Regions from separate parts of the Arthrobacter sp. IK3 genome, predicted to be linked through region 1. Evidence: riboswitches for the same ligand, from Rfam matches in the RefSeq annotation. Region 1 holds a riboswitch; the other holds the start of a gene.

Evidence for each region. Region 1 has a riboswitch for cyclic di-AMP ahead of ACSLGO_RS16935 (NlpC/P60 family protein). Riboswitches for the same ligand answer to the same signal wherever they lie in the genome.
Region 2: it holds a riboswitch for cyclic di-AMP, as region 1 does, so the genes downstream of both, ACSLGO_RS08740 (C40 family peptidase) here and ACSLGO_RS16935 (NlpC/P60 family protein) in region 1, are expected to answer to the same signal.

What each region holds. Positions count from the first base shown of each region.
Region 1 covers NZ_JBPPSW010000014.1:87,411-98,755, forward strand. Annotated here, with positions in the region: gene mobA (molybdenum cofactor guanylyltransferase) at 1-415, opposite strand, end outside; gene ACSLGO_RS16925 (HNH endonuclease) at 412-909, opposite strand; gene ACSLGO_RS16930 (NlpC/P60 family protein) at 1,143-1,931, opposite strand; gene ACSLGO_RS16935 (NlpC/P60 family protein) at 1,962-2,768, opposite strand; cyclic di-AMP (ydaO/yuaA leader) riboswitch at 2,772-2,928, opposite strand; gene ACSLGO_RS16940 (M23 family metallopeptidase) at 3,054-3,818, opposite strand; cyclic di-AMP (ydaO/yuaA leader) riboswitch at 3,822-4,031, opposite strand; gene ACSLGO_RS16945 (metal-dependent transcriptional regulator) at 4,117-4,818, opposite strand; gene serC (phosphoserine transaminase) at 5,043-6,167, shown strand; gene ACSLGO_RS16955 (MFS transporter) at 6,216-7,511, opposite strand; gene ACSLGO_RS16960 (DUF3027 domain-containing protein) at 7,566-8,036, opposite strand; gene ACSLGO_RS16965 (cold-shock protein) at 8,052-8,435, opposite strand; gene ACSLGO_RS16970 (hypothetical protein) at 8,665-8,946, shown strand; gene ACSLGO_RS16975 (helicase-associated domain-containing protein) at 8,987-11,345, shown strand, end outside.
Region 2 covers NZ_JBPPSW010000005.1:186,224-197,568, reverse strand. Annotated here, with positions in the region: gene ACSLGO_RS08745 (CarD family transcriptional regulator) at 1-233, opposite strand, end outside; gene ACSLGO_RS08740 (C40 family peptidase) at 576-1,502, opposite strand; cyclic di-AMP (ydaO/yuaA leader) riboswitch at 1,506-1,671, opposite strand; gene ACSLGO_RS08735 (hypothetical protein) at 2,179-2,598, opposite strand; gene ACSLGO_RS08730 (hypothetical protein) at 2,873-3,220, shown strand; gene ACSLGO_RS08725 (DNA alkylation repair protein) at 3,360-4,457, shown strand; gene ACSLGO_RS08720 (TrkH family potassium uptake protein) at 4,630-5,931, shown strand; gene ACSLGO_RS08715 (potassium channel family protein) at 5,924-6,619, shown strand; gene ACSLGO_RS08710 (glycerophosphodiester phosphodiesterase family protein) at 6,784-8,664, shown strand; gene ACSLGO_RS08705 (metal-sensitive transcriptional regulator) at 8,677-8,934, opposite strand; gene ACSLGO_RS08700 (hypothetical protein) at 9,341-9,994, opposite strand; gene ACSLGO_RS08695 (alkaline phosphatase) at 10,115-11,345, opposite strand, start outside.

The sequences.
Region 1 (11,345 bases):
CGAGCACGGAACAGCTGGGGTCCTCGTCCGCTGCACCGAGCAGCACGGGAACTGCGCGCGCCGCGTCCGGCATGTCGCAGGCAAGTACGAAGGTCCAGGGGCGGCGCGGTGCGCCGCTGCCGGCGGAGAAGCCGCCGAGGGCAGCAATTCCTGCCCCCACCGCGGCGGCAGGGCCGGAGAAGGGAGGATCCTCCCTGACCAGGACCGGGGTATACGAAGAAGGTGCGAGTATTCCCTCCAGCGACGGCGGCCCCGCAACGGCCACGCAAACCGCCTCCTGGACGGCCCGCAGGGTGCGTTCCAGCAGGGTCTCGCCTCCAACCCTGAGTTCTGCCTTCGGCACACCGCCCAGGCGTGAGGAGCGGCCGCCGGCCAGGATGACGGCGTCGTATCCTCTCAGTTTCGGGCCGCTCATGCAGCCGTATCCCCGAGGAACGGGCTCCACTGGGCGGCCGGCTGTTCCAGCTCACGGATCTGCCAGCGGGTCCCGTGCGGCGCCCGAGGAGTAAAGCGCAGCTTCCAGCCAAGCTGGTTCAGGGTCCTGTCTCCCTTTTTGTTATTGCAGCGCAGGCAGCATGCCACCATGTTTTCCCAGCTGTCCTCTCCCCCGCGGGATTTGGGGACCACATGGTCCACGGTTGCTGCGGCCTTTCCGCAGTACGCGCAGGAGTGGCTGTCCCGGCGGAGCACTCCCCTGCGGGTTGCCACACTCGAATCCCGGTAGGGAATGTTGACGTACCGGTTCAGCAGGATGACGGACGGGCGCCCGAACACATCGCCGGGACCTACCACCGGGTCACCGCTCTCGGCCAGGACACTCGCCTTTCCGGCAAGAACGAGCACCAGCGCGCGCCGGAAAGTGACCACAGCCAGCGGTTCATAGCCCGCGTTCAGAACCAGGGTTCGCATGCACGTTCCTCTTCGCCTGCCCGCCGCCGGCAAAACAACGTCCACCGGCCCAGCGGTACTTCGAATGTTCACTGCAAGGGTAAGCCGCCGGGGCCGTTCCCGCCATTAAAGGGGTCCGAGTTGGCCTGATCGCGCCGGGCCGCCGTCCTGCAGGCGCCGGATAGGACCTTGCCGGAACGGCAGAAGGGCCCTGCCGTTCCCGGCAAGGCCCTTCTCTGTGTCATTCGTGCGTCTTAGCCGCCGACGCGGATGTAAACTCCGCCGGAACCGAGCTCAGCAGGTGCAACCACGGTCTGGTTTCCGAAGAAACCGCCATGGACGGCCTGGCCGTTGCCCACGTAGACAGCGATGTGGGCCATGCCCATGCCGCCGTCAGCGTAGTAGATCAGGTCACCGGGAATTGCTTCCGCGGCGCTGACCGTCCGGCCCAGGGAAAGGTAACCGGCAGGCCAGCCGTGGTAGTTGATGCCCGCTGCGGCCAGCGCGTTGGTGGCAAGCATGGTGCAGTCCTGCATGACGCCCAACTGGGCATACGCAGCTGCGGCGATGGTTGCCGCGACGCCTGAGGAAGACGCGGCGGGTGCAGCAGCCGGTGCAGCCTGGGCTGCGGCCGGTGCTGCGGCAGTGTTGGCTGCAGCAGTGTCGCCAGCAGCGGTGCTGTTGTCCGCAACTGTTTCCTGTACGGCCGGAGTGTTCACTTCCTGGGACTGGACGGTGACCTCGGGAGCCACCGTTACGCCCGGAACGGGAGTGAGCGTCAGGTTGGGTCCGATTGCATCGGCCGGAACCTGGAGCGGGATGGAGGACAGATCCAGCTTGCTGGTCTGCACATCGCGTGAGATTTCCGGTCCGGCCGCGTTTGCGGCAACGCCGGTGCTCAGGACGAGGCCGGAAGCAGCTGCGATCACTGCTGCCTGACGGCCAACGGTACCTGCGTTGCTGACGGCATCGGCAAGAGCGGTCAGGGACGCGTTTCGCTGCACGGGCGCGCGGTGGCGCGCACGCTCAGTTGACGTGGTCATTTTTCTCCGTTGTTTCTGGAAACTGAGCGATTAGCTGACGCGGACGAAGCTTGCGCCCGGCAGGTCAGACAGGGAGTGCAGGCCGGTGTTCATGCCGTTCAGGCCACCGCTGATGACCTGGCCGTTACCGACGTAGATAGCAACGTGGCCGCCGGTGATAACGAGGTCGCCGGCCTGGGGGCTGCCGACAACGGTGCCGTAAGCGAAGAACTGGCCGGGAGCCAGGTCGCCAACAGACTTGCCAACCGAGCGCAGTGCCTTCTCGACCATGGCGGTGCAGTCCTGTGCCACGCCAATCTGGGAGTAAGCGGATGCGACCAGGCCGGCGGCAACGCCGCTGGCGGCTACGGGAGCGGAGGAGGCGGTGGTGACCTCGCCGGCAGCCGGAGCGGCCGGGGCAGCGGCCGGAGCGGCCTGGGCGGGAGCTGCGGCCTGCTGTGCGGCGGCGGCCTGCTCCTGTGCTGCTGCGGCAACAGCTGCGGCTTCTTCAGCGGCAGCCTGCTCGGCAGCGGCGATCTGTGCGCGGGTCTCGGCTCCGGAAACGGAACCGGCCAGCGGCTGGACCGGAAGTTCGAACGGTGCCTGCTCGGAAACCGTCACGGTTCCGTTCGAGGTCACAACGTTAAGGGGGGTGGATTCAAGGGCCTGGCGGTCGGTCGAGACCGGGGCTGCCTGGGCCGGCATACCTGCGGCCAGGACGAGGCCGGAAGCAGCGACGACGACGGCGGCCTGGCGACCTACGGAGCCTGCGTTGGCGGTAACAGCTTTGGACAGCGCGGTAAACGGAGTTACCGGCGCAGTGGCGGCACGACGGCGGCCGGAATTGACTGATGACACAGTTTTGCCTCTCCCAATGCCTACGAGGTGAGCTGTCGGATTCGGATGGGAGTCACCCGGTTGCTGGACTGCTAGGTCCGGCAACTTAACCCCAAGGGCTTCTTACGAAACCCGAAATTGGTTCCCCCGCCTCTGCCATGCGATTTTGCGAACGGATCTCGGACAGTGGCAGAGCTCGGCAATCTGTTCGAGAGTGTCTGATCTTTGGCGAATCAGGCACGGTGACGAGAATATAACAACATCACTGAAATGTCACGCTCAGGTCACGAAAGCGTGTTGGAGCGGTCACAACCAGCCCAGGGGGTCGACGGGAGTGCCGTTTACGAGTACTTCGAAGTGCAGATGGCAGCCGGTTGAAGCGCCCGTGGTGCCGCTGGCACCCACCAGATGGCCGCGCTCCAGGGTGTCCCCAACGGAGACACTGATGGCGGAGAGATGGTTGTAGGTGGTTTCAACGCCGTTACCGTGATCCACCACAACGCGGTTGCCGCCGCCCAGTGCATGCCAGCCGGCTGACTTCACCGTGCCGGCCGCAGCCGCGGTCACTTCGGTGCCGCATGCTGCGGCGAAGTCCTGGCCCGTGTGCAGTTCCCCGGCGGTGCCGGTAATGGGACTGACCCGGTAGCCGAAGGAGGACGTCTGGACCAGGTCCGAACTCAGCGGGGTGGCCAGCGTTCCCTTGGCCGCGGCCGGGATCACGTCCGTACCGGCCACGGTCAGGCTGCGGAGCTTGGCATCCGGATCAAACTTGGAGCTCAGTGCGGTCCGCTCGAAGTCCAGGACAGCGTTGGCGTCCGCGGAGACCGGGTCTGCGGCAACCGGCTGCGGCTCGACAGCCGGATCGGTGGCTGCCGCCGTCGTCGGTACCGCTACCGTCAGCACCAGCCCGGAGGCGGCAGCGGCAATGGCGAACTTCTGGGCAGCTCCGCCGATGGGGCGGTGTACGGGTTCGGCGCGGCGCCTTCCGGTGGTCCGGACGGCGGTGCGTGGGCGCAGTTCAGCAGCTGGCGATTCAGCCCTGCGCCTGCCCGAAGCAGCATGCTTCGACAAGTGTTTCCCTCTCTAACAAGCCTGCGAAGTTAGCTGTCGGATTCGAGTAGAGAAACTCGGCCCACGACGCACGTACAGTCCGGTGAGGATTGTGCCGTGCTGCTCGAAGGGCTTCACCCCAAGACAGTAATACTGCCGGTTGGTGGGTCCTCCGCCCCTGCCCGCGAACGGTTGCACCTGCGGTCCAGTGGCAGGGTTAGGCTGTTGGACCGGTGAACGGTGTTGTTGCTGTAGTCAGATGCCACTATAGGGGAAAAAGCCCAAAAGATACCATTCCGTTATCTGGAGCGGCGGCAGGTCACGAAGCGGGCGCGGAGACAAACACGTGCGAAGCCACTTCCGCGGGCAGTTCCAGGGCACCCTCGATGCCCGGCACGCGGACGGAGATGTAGCCTCCCACCACCTCGGCGGTGATGGTGGCACCCGGACGCAGGCCGGCTTCGTCGAGCTGGGTCAAGAGCTCCGGATCCACCTGGATCGGTTCGGCCAGGCGTTCAAGGAGCATTGGCTGACCGGCGCTGACCTCCGATACAGCGGAGAGCAGGTCCCGGTACGGAGTAAGCGGCTGGAGTGCTGCCTCCCCGCCAAGGGCTTCCAGGCCCGGAATCGGATTGCCGTACGGGGACTCCGTGGGCTTACCCAGCAGGTCATACAGCCGGCGCTCCACCCGCTCGCTCATGACATGTTCCCAGCGGCAGGCCTCGTCGTGGACATAGGCCCAGTCCAGGCCGATCACGTCTGCCAGCAGGCGCTCAGCGAGGCGGTGCTTGCGCATGACTTCGGTGGCGCGCCGCCGTCCAAGGTCCGTCAGTTCAAGCTGACGGGTACCGGAGACCACCACCAGCCCGTCCCGTTCCATCCGGCCAATGGTCTGGGAAACGGTGGGACCGGAGTGGCGCAGGCGCTCGGCGATCCGGGCCCGCAAAGCCACGATGTTCTCTTCTTCCAGCTCAAGGATCGTCCGAAGATACATCTCAGTTGTGTCGATGAGGTCCGTCATGACCAGCCACTCCTAGCAATCGTGCAAAAGAGAATCACCACAGCGGCGCAGAACGCGCCGGCAGTTTTGTTTCCACGTTAGCCCATGGCCGCAAACCCGGCTGAATTACCGCATCTGCTGATCCCGTGCCCGAGGGCCGGTCATAAATAGGACCGGGACGGGCACGGGGTGTTGAATGGAAGGGTACGTGAAGCACCCTGCCAACCCGCTTGGAGCATACAGAAATGGGCGATACCGCCGTTACGATTCCCGCTGAACTTCTCCCCAGGGACGGGCGCTTCGGAGCCGGTCCTTCCAAGGTCCGTCCGGAGCAAATCCAGGCGCTGTCCGACGCCGGAACCAAGCTGCTCGGAACATCCCACCGCCAGGCCCCGGTCCGGAACCTTGTGGGAAGCGTCCGCGAAGGCCTCTCCCACCTCTTCTCCGCGCCTGAGGGCTACGAAGTTGTCCTCGGCGTCGGCGGTTCCACTGCCTTCTGGGACATTGCGTCCTTCGGCCTGGTGGAGAATAAGGCCCAGCACCTGTCATTCGGCGAATTCGGCTCCAAGTTCGCCGCGGCCACCAACAAGGCACCGTTCCTTGCCGCATCCAGCATCATCAAGGCCGAGCCGGGCACGCGTCCCGAGGCGGTTGCCGAAGAGGGCGTGGATGTCTACGCCTGGCCCCAGAACGAAACATCCACCGGTGTGGCCGCTCCGGTCCGCCGCGTTGCAGGCGCCGACGAAGGTTCGCTGGTCCTGATTGACGCCACTTCCGCTGCCGGCGGCCTGGACGTGGACCTCGCGGAGTCTGACGTGTACTACTTTGCTCCGCAGAAGAACTTCGCTTCCGACGGCGGACTGTGGCTGGGCATGTTCTCCCCCGCAGCGCTTGAGCGCGCCGCGCGGATCAATGCCTCCGACCGCTGGATCCCGGATTTCCTGAACCTGCAGACCGCTGTGGACAACTCCCGGCTGAACCAGACGTACAACACGCCCTCGCTCTCCACCCTGGTAACCCTGGATGCGCAGATTCAGTGGCTGAACTCCAACGGCGGGCTCGGTTTCGCTGCGGCCCGCACTGCGGACTCCGCAGGCCGAATCTACTCGTGGGCGGAAAAGTCCAGTGTGGCTTCGCCGTTTGTCAGCCGCCCGGAGGACCGCTCCAACGTCATCGCCACCATCGACTTTGACGAGTCCATTGACGCGGCGGCCATCGCCAAGACGCTGCGTGCCAACGGCATCGTGGATGTGGAGCCCTACCGGAAGCTGGGACGCAACCAGCTGCGGATCGCTACGTTCGTTGCCATTGAGCCGGACGACGTCAGTGCCCTGCTGCAGTGCATCGACTACGTGATCGAGCACTCCTAGCCGATCCGCCCGGGCCTGCGTAAGGCCGCAGAGAGGACCCTGGCCCCGCTAGCGCGGGCCGGGGTCCTCTTGTGTCAGGTCCGCGGTGTCCTCGCTGGCGCTGCTCGTCAGGTAAAGGCGCCGGCGCATGGAGCGGTCGTAATGCAGCCGCAGGTGGTGTGAACGCCAGGCCCAGACAAGGCCAATCACGGCGGTGACCAGGCCGGAGGCCGCAGCGACGCCCAGGCTCCAGCGGGGGCCGAACGCGTTGGAGACCCATCCCACAATTGGGGCGCCCAGCGGAGTGCCGCCCAGGAAAATCGCGAAGTAGAGCGCCATGACCCGGCCCCGCATCACCGGCGTGGTGGTGGTCTGGACGTAGGCGTTGGCGCTGGTCATCAGGGTCAGTGCGAACAGTCCCACCGGGATGAGGGACAGCGCGAAGATCCACAGGTTCGGTGACAGTGCGGCGATCAGGCAGGCAACGCCGAAGGCGCCGGCCGCACCGAAGATGAACCGCAGCCGCGGTTTGTCCCGGCGGGCTGAAAGCAGCGCACCGGCAACCGAGCCGATGGCCATGATGGAGTTCAACAGGCCGAAGATTCCGGCGTCCTGGCCGAATTCGGTGCGGGCCATCGCCGCGATGTACACCGCGAAGTTCAGCCCAAAGGTACCCACTATGAAGATGGCCAGCAGGACCATGATGAGGTCCGGCCGGTACCTCACGTACTTCAGGCCGGCCCGGATCCTGCCCTTGCCCGGCGGTGCCTTGGGCAGCACGCGCAGCTCTGCGGACCGCATCTTCAGCAGCGCCAGCACCATGGCGGCGAAGGTCACGGTGTTAATGAGGAAGACCCATCCCGGGCCTACGGCCACGGTCAGCAGGCCCGCTGCCGCCGGACCCACCATGCGGGCGCCGTTAAAGGAGGCGCTGTTGAGCGCGACGGCGTTGGGCAGGTTCTCTTCGCTGACCACCTCGGAGACAAAGCTCTGGCGGGCCGGCGCATCGATGGCCGAGACCACGCCCAGGGCCAGCGCGAAGGCATAGACATGCCACAGTTCGGCGTGGCCGGAGAGCACCAGCAAACCCAATCCAGCGCCCAGGGCGGCCATGGCCACCTGCGTAGTGAGCAGGACCTTCCGCCGGTCATAGGTATCTGCGACCAGTCCTGCCCAGGGTGCAAGCAGCAGTTGGGGGCCCAGCTGGAGCGCCATGACGACACCCATCGCAGCGGCATCCTGGTTGGTCAGGATGTCATAGACCAGCCAGTCCTGCGCGGTGCGCTGCATCCAGGTTCCGATGTTGGAAACCAGTGCTCCGAGGAACCAGATGCGGTAGTTGAAGATGCGGAGGGAACGGAACATGAGGGTTCACTTCTCCCTTCCGGGATCGTGAACCGCGTTCCGTGCACTCACTGCTTAGTCGTCCTCCGTTGCCGCAGGCGTGGCTGCGGATTCTTCCTCCGGCGCAGCCGCCGCCGCTTCCCGTTCCTTCTCTGCTTCCTGCGCTGCCACGTCTTCCGGACGGACACGCATGGACCACGGCACCCATTCCGGAGCCAGGACGGCCTCCGCCGAGGGCAGCAGTCCCACTTCACAAACCGTCGCGGCCTTGCCGCGGGGAACCCGGGCCACGGTGGCGAACCATTCCCACCCGCGGTAGCCGGGCCGATTGGCCCGGAACCGGTGGGTTACCAGCCGGTCCGCGTCGGGAACGGCACTGACCCACTCCCCTATCTGTTCTTCCGGCACTACTTCCAGCAGGCCGGCGCGGGCCGTCGCCACGGCAGCGGCAAGTACCGCGTCCGGCTTGGACGGCTTGCGCGGAGGCTTCCGCGCGGCAGCAGGCTTCGGCGTCTCTTGGGTATCGCTCGCTTCGGTGGTTTTCACTCGGTGGTTCTGTCCCTATGCATCAAGGTCGTCTGCAACAGCCCGCAGCACCGCAGCCACCTTGGTTGCATGCTTCTTCTCCGGGTACCGGCCCCGGCGCAGTCCATTGGAGATGCCATCCAGCAGTTTAATGAGGTCTTCGGTGATGACGGCCATGTCATCCGCGGGCTTGCGGGTGGCCTTCGCCACCGACGGCGGGGCCTCCAGGATGCGGGCAGAGAGCGCCTGCGGGCCGCGGCGTCCGTCTGCGACGCCGAATTCCATCCGGGTCCCGGGCTTCACCTCGCTGACACCAGCGGGAAGCGCAGAAGCATGCAGGAAGACTTCCTGGCCGTCGTCAGTGGCCAGGAATCCGAATCCCTTGCCAGTGTCGAACCACTTGACCTTGCCGATGGGCACTTCGCTTACCTCGTTCTTAGGTGTCGGGTGCGGGCTTTCGACCGCATCTGGTGATGAAAGGGGTGTTACGTCCGCGCGTATCCGTCTTCCGGAGTCCAGTCGGACCGGCGGCGGACGCCTGTTGAGATACTACGGGGAAGAGTCTTCCCTTTAGAATATCCCGAGCCCCCTAATGCTGGGCCCGCCCCACTTTGGGCTGGCCGGTTTTTAGCTGTTAGCGTTAAAGACCATGGAGCACCTGGGCCCTCACCACGCAGATTCAGCAGACGGCACCGCCGCGCAGGGCACAGCACGTAAGAAGCGCTCACCCCTCCGCCTGCCGGCAGGCATACTGGCCGCAGCTCTTGCCGTGGCCGGCGTCGGAAGCCTTGCCGCCCTGTTGCTGGAGGCACTTCGCGGAGAGGCAGTCTGGCCCGGATTCGCTGCGGGCGCGTTCTACTGCCTGCCCCTGGCCTTCCTCATGATGGCGGGGCTGGTAATTGACTCAATCGTGCGGCGGCGCCGGGGTTAACCCGTTTGTTTTCGGTGCCACTCGGGTAACGTATTGGACGATGTCCGCGATCCGAGCCTTGGCCGAAGACCTTGAAGCGCGCAGTGACGAACAACTGCGTGAACTCCTCCTCGCCCGGCCGGACCTGGCGCTTCCTCCGGTGCCGGATTTCCAGGCGCTGGCAGCCCGGGCCTCAACGCGCATCAGCGTACAGCGTGCGCTCGAAAAACTCACGGCACCCCAGCTCCAGGTACTCGAGGCACTGGATCTGACCACCAACGAAGACTCGCACCTGAGCACCACCGCGTCCTGGCTCAAGGCATCCATTTCCGGATCTACCATCAAGGCGCTGGACGCGATCCTCGGCTACCTCCACAGCCTTGCCCTGCTGCGCCGGGCTACGCCGCATCCCGGAGCTCCAAAAGCCGACGCCGGACGCCGGTTCTACCTCCCGGTTTCGGTTATGGGCGAAGCGCTGGGTGCCTACCCGGCCGGCCTTGGCCGGCCCTATTCCACCTTGGCCGCGCAGCAGCCGGACTTCGGACAGCGCCTTGTGGGAATAGTCGAAGGGCTGCGCCAGCGTGGCCTTCCCATCGAAAAGGCAGACACGCCCTCCACGGCGGCGCACTCGCTGCATCATCTGGTCTCGGATCCTGCCGGGTGGGAGGCCCTGCTGGCCGATGCCCCTCCGCAGACCAATGAACTCCTCCGCCGCTTCAAGTACTCGCCGGTGGGAACCATTCCGCGCAGGGCTGCCATTAGCCGTGCCGTCCTGGAGAATCCCGCCCCCACACCCGTGGAGTGGCTGGTGGCGCACGGTCTCCTGGTGCCGCTGGATGCCCTGCACGTTGAACTTCCCCGGCCGGTGGGACAGGCGTCCCGCGGCCATGTGATCGTTTCCGATTTCCAGTTGGATCCCGTTCCCCCAACGCCGCGCCCGGTGCCGCAAGCCCTGCGGGACAACGCGGCCTTCGGTGCCGTGGCGGAAACCCTGCGGCTCGTTACCGAACTGCTGGCCCTCGCTGCCGAAGCACCGATCGGCACGCTGCGGTCCGGCGGGGTCGGGGTGCGTGAGGTCCGCCGCGTCTCTGAGGCCCTGCGGCTGGATGGAACCGCTACCGCCTGGCTGCTTGAGCTGGCCGCGTTGTCCGGGCTCCTGGTCCTGGACGCGGCAACGTCCCGCTGGGGCACCGCGGAAAGCGAATGGCACACTCTGGACCGGGAGCTGCAGTGGCAGCACCTGGTGCGTGCCTGGCTCGAGGCAGAGCGGGCGCCTTCACTTGTTGGCGGACCACTGCCAGGGGGAGGATCCGTCAACGCACTGGCTGCCGAACTGTCCCGCCCTGATGCGCCGCTGGTCCGCCGTCGAATGCTGGAAATGCTCTCGTCCCTCGCCGCCGAGGAAACCGTGGAGGAAGGCCAATCCGGCGCCTATGACGCTGAGGACCTGATCAGCGCGCTGACCTGGTACCAGCCGCGGTTGCAGCGCCGCTTCGCCCGGCTTGTGCCCGGCATCCTGAAGGAAGCCGCGCAGCTGGGACTGCTGGGGTCCGGGGCCATGACCGAGCTTGGCCACGCCGTCGCCGCAGGAGATATGGACCGCGCCGTGGACCGGCTTCGGGCGGCGCTGCCCGAGCCGCTGAGTTCCTTCCTGCTGCAGGCCGACCTCACGGCCGTCGCTCCGGGCTACCTCGATCCCAAGGTTGCCCGGCAGCTGGCCCTGCTGGCAGACGCCGAGGGACAGGGGCCGGCAACGATCTACCGTTTCTCCGCGAACTCGGTGCGCCGCGCGCTGGACGCGGACATGGACGCGGCGTCGATCCTTGAGTTCCTGGCACATTACTCCGCCACCGAAGTGCCGCAGCCCCTGCGCTACCTCGTGGAGGACACCGCAGCCCGGCACGGACGCATGCGCATCGGCGCAGCGTGGTCCTACCTGCGCAGCGACGATGAACCCGGGCTGAACGCCCTGATGGCCGATCCCCGGGCCGCCGTGTTGGGCCTGACCCGCCTTGCGCCCACCGTGATCGCCTCCGCGGCGACGCCGCAGGAACTCGCGCTGGCTATCCGCAACCTGGGCTACGCGCCGGTCATGGAGGGGCGCGCCCGTGAAGCGTCCGGTTCCCATGCCCGGCCGCCTGTCCCTGCGCCGTCGTCATCCGCCACGCGCGTCAACCAGTGGGAACTCACCGAGGAAGACCTCGAGGCGCAGCTCGCTGCGCTGCGCGGGCGCGGCCCCGCCGTGGCCGCCAAGCCGGACGAATCGGTTCCCCTCGTGGGGCTGGAGACCCTCCGCAAGGCCATCCGCACCAAGAGCTCCGTCCGGATGGGTGTGGTGGACAGCCAGGGGAATGAACGCCAGGAGATCTTCGTTCCCCTATCTGTCAGCGACGGGCGGGTGCGGGTCTTCGACCCCCGCC
Region 2 (11,345 bases), on a different contig from region 1:
GCGCCTGCCTTGAGGACTTCCATCAGCTTTTGAAGCTGCGCTCCGTTAAGCACCGGGCGCAGTCCAACCTCGGCAGCCTTCGCCAGCGGGACCCAGACCTCGAGCCTGTTCGCCTGGACTTCCAGGACCAGGTACTCCATGTCTTCGCCGCGGACTTTGCGGGTGGCAACCCGGCGGATAGCTGCGGGACCGTGGTGGGGGTGGACTACGGTTTGACCTACGTTAAACGTCAATGTGATTACCTCTGGCTGCGTCGAATCCTGACCCGGTATCCGCCTTTGCGAGCCAGATGGACCGGCTCGCTGAGGGGAACACCGTCCCACTACAGGCCCCGTAGGCGAAGTGGCGGGAGCGCGGAGGCGGTACCAGCACATGGGTGAAGGTTCTGCCGGCCGCGAGTCTGGCATGTTCCATTATTTCACGTTCGGGGCTTGAGCACCCTGCCTGGAGCAGAGCGGGCTGATCCGGGTTCCCGGATCTGCCAGGGATGCCCGCGGCATTAAAGCAGGGCGCCCCCTTCGGGATCCGAAAGGGGCGCCCTGGGTGCTGCCGGCAAGAACCGGCGGCTACGCAGACTATGCGCGGTAGTAGACGGGGCCGGAGCCGAGGTTTGCGGTTGCGATAACGGTCTGGTTACCGTTCATCCCGCTGTGGATGGCCTGGCCGTCGCCGATGTAGATGGCGATGTGGGGGACACCGGCTCCGCCGTTGGCGTAGTAGATCATGTCGCCGGGCTGCGGGTCGGAGACCGGGGTGCCGTAGGCAGCCAGCTGTGCGGGGGACAGGTCGCCCACCGAGTGGCCTGCAGCGCGCAGTGCCTGCTCCACCAGGACGGTGCAGTCCTGCATGGCGCCGAGCTGGGAGTAGGCGGAGCTGACCATGATTGCGCCGGCGCCGGAAGCTGCCGCGGCGGGTGCCGGGGTCACAGCCTGCGTGGTGACGTTGCTCTCGTAACCGGTAAAGGTGCCGGGATCGGTGTACGAAGCAGCGGGGGCTGCGGCCTCGGCCGGAGCCGCATAGGTCTCAGCCGGAACGTAGGTCTCCACCGGTGCTGCGGCCACGGCCGGAGCTGCGGCGGCCTCACCGGAAACAGTGATGACGTCACCGGGGTAGATGATGGACGCCAGCGACAGCCCGTTCAGCGCCAGGACGCTGTCCAGGGTGACGCCGTAGGAGGCCGAGATTTCGCTCAGCGTGTCACCTGACACTACGGTGTGGGTTACGGCCGCCGCCGGAGCCGGGGTTTCAGCTGCCGGGGCAACCGCGGGCTGGGGGGCTGCGGGCTGGGCGGCCGGAGCGAAGGTGCTGGCTGCCGGTGCCGGGGTTTCGTTGATGACTGCGCTGGCCTGTGCCGGTGCTGCCATGCCGAACATGAGGCCTGAGCCTGCTACGACGGCTGCTGCGGTTCCGGTTACAGTGCGTGCCTTGACGGGTGCTGCCTTTGCGATGCTGGTCCAGATGCTGGACTCTGCGCAGTGACGTCCGCGATTCTTAGAAGACAAGGTATTACCTCTCCCTATACCTGCGAGGTGAGCTGTCGGGTTCGGATGGGAGTCACCCGGCCGCCGGTCTCATCCGGTCGGCTTAACCCCAAGGATTCAAAGGACCCAAAAAATTGGTTCCCCCGCCCCTGCCGTCGTATTGCAAAAGGGACCCCGGCCAAGCGGCAGAGCTAGGTAACGAGCCCGGGGCGCCGCATCAGGACTGCGGCATGCCAAGGACACTAACAGCAATTTCTTTTTGATTGCAATTCGGTAACGACGCCGTGTTGCCATTGTGTGCAGTGAGTCACGCGTGTTAGCTGAGCACCTTGCTGTCTAGTCTTATCACAGCAGTCCCGCGCGCCACATGCCAGCCGGGTCCGATATGGGCCCCCGGGCGGTCGCTGACGGCGCTTTGCCGCGGGGTCGGCAGGACGGCATGGCCGGTCCGGGTGCGGGGCAAAAGCCCCGGATTCAAGGGGAACGACACCTCGCCGGAGAGTGGGGCGCAGTGAAGGAATTCCCCATTTCAGCCGCCTGAATGGTCTCCAGCGGGCCGGCAGGTACGGTCCCGCCGGCCTGCAGGCGGGGATGGTTGCAGATCACAGTTATGCCGCACTCAACCCTTAGGCGTAGTGGTGATTCACACACTATTAGCCCGGATTGACCGGCGCTGCGACGGAGACCCCGCGCTGCCTTACGCGCGGGGAACGGAGCGCCGGACCGCAGTCCAGATGACCCACATGCCGCCAGCAGTAGTAAGGGCGGCAGCGGTAGGCAGCAGCCAGGTGACCGGCGTTCCTCCGGAGGCTGACACGGCTGCGTACAGCAGCCAGCACGCCGCCAGGGCCCCACCAGCAGCGCCTGCACAGAACCGCGGGGATTTACCCGCTGAAGCTCCCACGTATGCGGCTGCGCTGGCGGGGCAGGCGAACGATCCACCCAGGGCCGCGCCGCCCACGATAGTCCAGAGGACATAGCTGGAGAGGTCTCCAGGCTCGACGAGGGAGGCGGTAGTGAGCTGGAAGTTGACCATGGCGAGCGCCACGCCGGCCAGCGCGCCCAGCGGGATGAGGAGAAAGACGGGTCTACGGGTCCGTGCGGGCGTGCTGCTCATGCTGCCAACTCTATCCGCGGCGGCTGGACCCGGCAGAAATGAGAGGTGAATGACATCCCGCTTTTTATGAATGACTCAGAATAACTGCTAGAGTCTTATCAACGCCTGACGCCTACCGCCAGGCCTTCCCGTCCACAGCCGGTCACCCGCGAATGGACCGAGGACCCGTGCAGCCCGGCCAGACGGGCTGCTCCCACTTTTGACGCAACGCCGCCCAGGAGCCGGTGCACTTTGTGCTGCCCGGCTGCCCGGCCTCCGACCCATGAGGAGAACAATGTTCGAGACAACCACTTCCGCCCCCGCCCGCACCATCCAGCACCGGGCCGCAGTGCGGCAGCAGGGCCAGAGCCGCATTGAACGGACCGTTCCGGCCGGGCGCCTCGCTGCGCTGGGCGGCAATTACGTTGCAGCCTTCGGCCGGCCCGGGTCAGTTCCCGCACACCGGCATGCTCTCCTGTCCGGCGCCGCCTCCGGCCACGGCTACACCGCACGGTTTGACGGCGCGGAACACCGAACCCCTGCAGCAGCTGTAGACAGCTACACTGCCGTTTTTGGATCCGCCTCCGATGCGCCCGCCCCTGCTGAGCGTGCCCGCGGCAGCTACACGGACGCCAACCTCTGAGTCGGCGTCCCCCCGGGCGCAGCGGCCGGAGCATGCCCGGCAGCGCTAGGATGGGAAACCGCCGCGGGAACCAGCGGCGGTTCGCTGACCCGGATTGCCGGGTTCCTACGGCTGATTGCGGGGGACTGCCTTGGGCGCCATGGATGATTTGCTGGGCCCTGCCGAAGTAGCCGCCCTGCAGCGCAGCCTCGCCGCTGCCGCCCCGGCACCGGGGCTCGACCGGCTGCATGGAGTGGTGCCGGAGCTCAACGCGCTTTCGCTCCGCGGCAGGACGGATGTCCTTGCCACGGCACTCACCGAGTCCTATCCCTCCTACGCCGAAGCGGCCGCAGCGTACCGCGCAGCGCTGAAGGATGAGTCCTTCAAGGGGTGGATTATATGGCCGGTTTCTGAATCCTCCGTGACGCTGGCACTGGCTGGAGAGGATCCCGGAGACTTTGACGACGCGCTTGACCTGCTGGCGGAGCTGACCCCGCGCCTGACGAGTGAGTTCGCCATCCGCAGGCTCCTGGCCGCTGATATGGACCGCACCCTCGCCCGGGCCCGTACCTGGACACGGGATCCGGATCCACACGTGCGCCGCCTCGCCAGCGAGGGAACCCGAGCGTACCTGCCGTGGGCTATCCGCGTTCCCGGGCTGCTTGAGAACCCGGAGGCCACACTGCCTCTCCTGGATGCTCTCCGGGATGACCCCAGCGAGGACGTGCGCCGGTCCGTGGCGAACCACCTCAACGACATTGCCCGCCATGCCCCTGAGGTCACTCTCCGCACGTGTGCCCGTTGGCTGGATTCACCGTCGCGCTACACGGACCGCCTGGTCCGGCACAGTCTCCGGACCCTGGTCAAAAAAGCCCACCCGGGTGCGCTCTCCCTGCTGGGATTCGAACCCGCCGAGATCCGGGTGGACGGGCTTTGCACCTCCACCCCGGCCATCACGCTCCCGGGCAGGCTCCGCTTCGGGTTCACCCTGACGAATACCGGAAGTACGGCTGCGAAGCTGGCAGTGGACTACGTGGTGCACTACGTAAAGGCCCGTGGCGGAAGTGCCCCCGCCGTCTTCAAGCTGGCGGTGCTTAACCTGGAGCCGGGGGAATCCCGCGCCCTCTCCGCTTCGCATGCACTGCATCAGATGACCACCCGCCGACACTACGCGGGAACGCACCGGCTGGAGATCCAGGTTAACGGGATCCGCAACGGGTCGCTGGCTTTCGAGGTGGACCTGGCGGATCCGGTGTGAATCCTTCTGCGGGCACGGTGCCGGAGAGCCGCCTGCCGCAGCCGCTATTCATGACCGCGGTGTCCGTGGCGCAGCGCCGAACGGTGACCGCAGCACACCGGCGGCGTACTGTCGAACTGTGCCTGGGCCTGCCGGGCCGGGCGGCCGCCGGCGGGTCCCGCGCCCATCACAAGTGGTATTCCTTGGTTTCGTAGCCGCAGCCCTCTGCGGAACGGGACTGCTCATGCTCCCTGCCTCGGGTGCGGTTCCCGGCAGTGCCTCCTTTACGGATGCACTTTTCACCGCAGTGTCCGCCCTGTGCGTCACCGGACTGTCCGTAGTTGAAACCCACGTGTACTGGTCCACGTTTGGACATGTGGTGATCCTGGTCCTGATCCAGGTGGGCGGACTGGGTGTCATGACGTTCGCGTCCATAGTGGGCCTTGCCGTCATCGGACGGTTCAGTTTCCGGTCGCGGCTGCAGGCCGTGGCGGAAAACCGCAGCCAGGACCTGGACAGCACACCCAGGGTGATTGGCGGCGTCGTTCTCATCTCCCTGGTAACCGAAGCAGTGATAGCCCTGCTGCTGGCCCTTCGGTTCTGGCTCGGCTACGGGAAGGACCCCGGCGAAGCCGTCTGGCTGGGGGTATTCCATGCCGTCTCCGCGTTCAACAATGCCGGGTTCTCGCTGTTTCCCCGGAACCTGGAGGGCTTCGCCGCTGACCCGCTGGTGTGCCTTCCGGTGGCCACCGCCGTCATTATCGGGGGACTGGGCTTTCCGGTGCTCGTCCAGCTGCGCCGTGCCTGGCGTAAGCCGCTGCGCTGGACCATCAATACCCGTCTGGTGCTGTGGGGAACACTGATCCTGCTGCCGGCCGGAACGGTGTTCCTTGCCCTGTGCGAATGGAACAACCCACAGACCCTCGGTGCCCTCTCCGGTCCGGAGCGGCTTCTCGCCGCGTTCTTTATGTCCGTCCAGACCCGGACAGCAGGCTTCAGCTCAGTCGAGGTTGGGCAGATGGAGCCGCTCTCCTGGCTGGGAATGGATGTGCTGATGTTCATTGGTGCCGCACCGGCAGGAACCGGGGGCGGCATCAAGGTAACAACGTTCGCTGTGCTGGTGTACGCAGTCGCCGCCGAGGTGCGGGGCAATGAGCAGGTGACTGCCCTCGGCAAGGCACTGCCTGCGTACGCCGCCCGGCAGGCGCTGGTGGTGGTGCTTGTTGCTGCCGGAGTCATCGCCGTCTCGACCGGGGCACTGATGGCCATGTCCAGTTATCCGATGGACCGGCTGCTGTTCGAGACAGTCTCCGCCTTCGGGACAGTGGGGCTCTCTGTGGGCGTCTCGACTGCACTTCCCGTAGCAGGGGAGCTGATCCTGGTGGTACTTATGTTCACAGGAAGGCTCGGACCGCTTCTGCTCGCCTCCGCGCTCGTCCTGCGGGAGCGCAGGTTCCGGTACAGACTCCCCGAAGAAAGGCCGATCATTGGCTAAGTTCAACCTGTTCAACGGCCGGGAGGCGGAGCGGATCAGTGAGTCCGACGCCGTAGCGGTGATTGGTCTTGGGCGGTTTGGGCAGGCCCTGGCGCTGGAGCTCATGGCCAACGGCGTCGACGTCCTGGGCGTGGACGGGGACCGGCGGGTGGTGCAGGGCCTGGACGGGCGGCTTACCTACGTAGTGATGGCCGATGCCACGCGGGAAGATGTGCTGCGGCAGCTGTCCATCCCGGAGTTCAACCGGGTGGTGGTGGCCATCGGCCAGGACATCGGGGCCAGCATTCTCACGGTATCCCTGCTGCTGCGTTTTGGAGTGCCTCAGATCTGGGCGGAGGCGGTCACCGAAGCCCACGGGACGGTCCTCGAGCAGCTGGGCGTGCACCACGTTGTCTTTCCGGAAAAGGACATGGGGCGCCGCGTGGCCCACCTGGTCCAGGGCAGTCTGCTGGACTACATCCCGCTGGGCGGGAACTTCGCCGTGATCGAAACCGCCCCGCGTGAATTCCTGGCCGGCTCCACGATTTATCAGTCCCAGGTCCGGAGGCGGTTCGGCGTGGTGATCGTTGCGGTCCGCAAGTCCGACGGCGAGTGGCGGTTTGCCGAGCCCGACCTCCTGATCGAAGAGGGCGACGAACTCCTCGTCGCGGGGCCCGCGCGAAAGGCGGAGCGCTTTAGCCGGCGCTAACACGGCGAAAGGCACGCGCCCGGACGCTGCCGCCCGGTTGTTCGGTATGTGTCGCCATCATGACGCAGCGGAAAAGAGGGTGCTTATATACTCGTTGCCAAGTTGGATGCTGTCCAAAATTAGCTGGATTCCAACGTAAGGATGTTCGCCTGCAAGGAGCCGCCATGACCTCGACCGCCCGGCCAACCGCACCTGACGGCCTGGCATTCCGGCGGCTCGTCCCCGGCCTGCTCCGGGCCGGCTGGGATGTGCTGCGACGGGGTGGATGGCGCCTGCTCGTCGTCTACGCCCTCAGCCAGGTCATCCCGCTTGCCCTCGTCTCTCCGCTGATCCATTGGATGTTCACCCAGGCACTTGCTTCCGCGGGGGCCCATGCGGTGACATCAGAGGCAATTACCGGAATGCTCGCCAGCGGAATTTCAGTCACCTGGCTGGCGGGACTGTGCGTGGTAGCGCTGCTGGCCGTTTCCCTGCAGCTCAGCGTCCTGGTGGTGGCGGTGGACCAGGTGCGCCGCGGTGCCGGCCTTCGGCCCCGGATACTAAGAGCCAAGCTACTGTCCCTCATGCGCCGCCTCACCCGGCCCGGATTCCTGCCCCTCGGCATGTACCTGTTCCTGGTGGTTCCGCTGACGCAGGCGGGCGTCTTCTCCGTCCTCACGCATTCGATTGCCATTCCGAACTTTGTCAGCGGTGAGCTGCTCAAGTCGACGCAGGGGACACTGGTCTACGCATCCTTCCTGCTCGTTGCGGGCACTGCCGCGCTGCGGTATTCCCTCGCGGTGCCGCTGTTCGCCGTGTACGGCGTGCCCGGCGGAAAAGCGATGCGTCTGAGCCGGCGCGCGACGGCGCGGACCTTCCCCGCCCTGCTTGCAGCCGGCGGCACAGCGGCGGCGGCTGCCCTGCTGGCTGGTGCCGCCCTGGTGGTGCTGACAATCCTGCCCACCCTTGCCGCGGACCTGGTCTATCCCCGGGCGGCGGCCGGAGTGGCAGCCCTTGCCCTGGGTGCCGCCCAGATTACCGGTGTGGCGATCGCTGGCAGCTTGGTGCTCTTCGTCGCCGGAATGCTCCTGGAGCTCGTGGACCGCAACATGCCCCGGCTGGGCCTGGACGGGCAGTCAGGGGAGCGGATAGCTGAGCCGGTGGCCGCACTCGCGCCGCCCGTCACGCGTAGCCGCCGAAAGGTAACCGCTGCCCTGGTGGCGGGCGCCGCCGTCGTGCCCGCGCTGATCCTCGGGCTCATCAACATCCCGGTCATGGAGGGTCTTCGTGATGTTCCCCGGACCCTGGTCCTGGGGCACCGGGGGTTCAGCGGCGGAGGGGTAGAGAATACGGTCTCCGGGCTGCGCGCCGCGGCGGCCGCAGGCACCGACCTGGTGGAGATGGACGTCATGCAGACTGCCGACGGCGGGTTTGTGGCTATGCATGATGCCTCCCTCGCGCGGCTGGCGGCGCGCAGTGAAGCTGTGGCGGACCTGACCCTTTCCGAGCTGACGTCCATCACCGTGCGGGACCAGTTTGGCCATGCCGACTCGATTCCCTCGCTCCGGGACTATGTCCTCGCGGCCCGCGAGGCAGGCCAGCCGCTGCTGATTGAGCTGAAGCTCCACGGCGGGGAAACCGGGGACTACGTCGAGCGGCTGGTCGCCGAGCTGGAGTCGCTGAATGCCCTGGAGCAGAACATCTACCACTCGCTGAGCCTGGAGAAGGCCGAAGAGCTGAAGCGCCTGCGGCCGGGGCTCTATGTGGGGCTGACCCTCGCCGTGGCCGGCGTCGCGTCACCGCAAACGACCGCCGACTTTATTGTGGTGGAGGAAGCCTCCTACACCCCGGCGGTCCGTGAGTCAGCCTGGGCTGACGGGAAGGAGGTCTATGTGTGGACCGTGAACGGTGCCGATGCCATCCGCAGCATGCTCCGGGACAACGTCGACGGCATCATCACCGACCATCCGGATATGGCACTGGCGGACCGGAGCTCGATGGGGCCGGGAGAACCCATGAGTTCAAAGCTTTACGACGCCGTCATGCGCTTCGTGGTGATCTTCTAGCCGCCGCTGGCCCTAGGCGAGGGACATAAAGAGCTTCTCCATTTCCTTGCGGTCCAGGGCGGGGTCATCGCTCGTCAGGCACTGCTCAAGGCCTGAAGCGATAATGGCGAAACCGGCCCGGTCCACTGCCTTGGACACTGCCGAGAGCTGCGTAACTATGTCCTTGCAGTCCCGCCCCTCTTCGAGCATGCGCGTTACCGCCGCCAGCTGTCCCTGGGCACGCTTGAGGCGGTTGATGATCGGCGTGGTGTCTTCGCTGTCCAGCTGCATGGTTTCTCCTGTGCGGGGTGTGCGGTGTTGGCACGACTGCTCCCATGGTATACCCCGGTGGGTAATTTGCATACCCTGGGGGGTATGCTGGATAGTGGGTGCTGCCGCCGGGCACCGGCTCGGCGGGCAAAGTCACGCTAGGAGAGAATCATGTGCCGTGCCGTAAAGTGCCGCAGCTGCGGAAAGTCCACCTGGGCAGGCTGCGGGAACCACGTCCAGGAGGTCATGCGGAACATTCCGAAGCCGGACCGCTGTACCTGTGACCGGAATGCACCGGCCCCGAAGGCTGAGAACGCGGGCTGGCTGGCAAGGATTTTTGGCCGCTGACCGGGCGCCGCACTGGAGGGTGCAGCTCAGTCCCTGCGGTCCTGCACCCTCCGGAGAGCCGTCCGCGAGCGTCCGCGGGCTAGAGCACTACGCCGTCCGGCAGGTCCGGTGCGTCAAACTTCTGCCGTTCACACTCGGCCTTCAGCTGCGGATACGTCTGGGCAATCAGGTCCAGGATCCGGTTGCGGACAACCAGGTACGCTTCGCCGACCCCCACAACCCCCTTGAACTCCTCCAGCTCCGCTTCATAGGAAGTTTGTTTGTGCCTCAGGTAGTTCACGGTCATCCGGTCCCGCCGCGCCTGCGATGTACGGGGTCCGGCAGGGGACTGGCTTCGCCGTAGCCGGGAGTTGTAGTGGTCCAGCGCCCGCTGCTGGACCTCCTCCCACGGTTCGCGGAGGATACGGAGTTCGAGCGCCTGCGCCGCGGCAACAGCTTCCTTCTTCTTCGCCAGCGAGCGCTCCCTGGCAGCAAGCTGGCGCTTCCTCGAAGCCTCGCGGGCCTTCCGAAAGTCCTCCGTCGATTCAACGGCTTCCACCCGTTCCCTGGCATAGAGCTTCATGGGGGCGGCTTTGCGCGAGAATGGATTACGGGCCGTCCGGTCCGGCTCCGCCAGGAAGGACTTGATCTGGGTCTCCGTCCACCCGCGGTCCTTCTTCAGGTCCGCCGCGATCAGGAAATCTTCGCTGTTGGCAGGTTTTGGACGCGGCGGATGGTGCTTCCCTCGGGACATTCAGGACTTCTTCGATGGTGCGGACGGGGCGGCTCCCAGTCTAGTGGCCGTCCCGGGCACGACGGCGGCGCCGCCCGAAAGATCCGGAGTGCGCCGCCGTCGTTCTGCACCGCAGCACTGTTACCCGCCGTACGTCCGGGGGAGGGGAATGCCGCGCTGCTCCATAACGAGCCTCAACCGGGTGGGATAGTCGGTGATGATGCCGTCCACACCGAGGTCTATGAGGTAGTTCATCACGGCAGGCTCGTTGACCGTCCACGGCACAATCTTCAGCCCGGACTCCCTGGCTTCGGCGACCATCCGCTGCGTTACCGAAGTATAGAGCGGCGAGACGACGTCGTAGCCCTGCGCCGCGGCAGCCTTCACCGCTGACCCGTCGTAGTCGTCAATGTCGATACCGCCCAGGATCGGCGCGGCACCCGGCCGGCCGATCTCGAGCGTCTCCGGAGCAGCCACCAGGGCAACCCGGACCAGGCGCGGGTCCAGCCGGCCCGCAAGGTTCAGCGCCGACCAGTCGAAGGACTGGATGGTCACACGCTCAGCCATCCCGGACTTGCGTATCTCACGGACTACCGCCCGGGTCAGTGCCTCCATTCCGGGCCCGCCCGCCCGGCCGTCCTCGACCTTGGTTTCGATGTTGAAGCCAACCTCGCGCGCCTTTAGCTCGCGGGCGAGGGCAAACACGTCCTTGAGCTCGGCGATCCTGTTCCCTTCCGCAACCTGCTGCTCCGGGAACCCGGGCAGCTGGGCGAAACCGCAGTCGAGGGTCTTAAGCTGCGCCAGCGTCAGCTCGGAGACCCTGTCTCCCACGTACGGAAAGTCCGGATCGCCGGCGGAAGCCGGTTCGGTGTCACGGCATTTCGCAGCCAGGATGACGTCGTCATGCCATACCACCACGGCGCCGTCCTCACTGAGGTGGGTGTCCAGCTCTAGTGTGCTGACGCCCAGCCGGAGCGAATGTCGGAAGGCAGCCAGCGACTCCTCCGTATACTCACCCCGGCCGCCGCGGTGGGACTGCAGGTCCAGCGCGGAGCTGGCCGTCCCGGACCGCATCTGCTCAACCATGACCTCGAAAATGCGGGTGTCCTCGTAGAAGCCCCCGAGCTTTTCCGACCCCGGTCCCATTGCCGTCAGCGGAACATCCAGCGCAGTGTGGCCTTCGGTGGTCCAGTCGACGGAGAACACCTGGTCCGAGTTCGCTACCGGCAGCGGTCCGTCTTCGGCTGATATTCCGTCGCCGGACTCGTCCCCGGTGTCATTGAACGCTTCGATGGTCATGCCGCCGGTCTGGTGGTCCCCGACGACAATAAGCAGGGTGTTCCCGTCAGCTTCAGCGAAATCCCTGGCCACC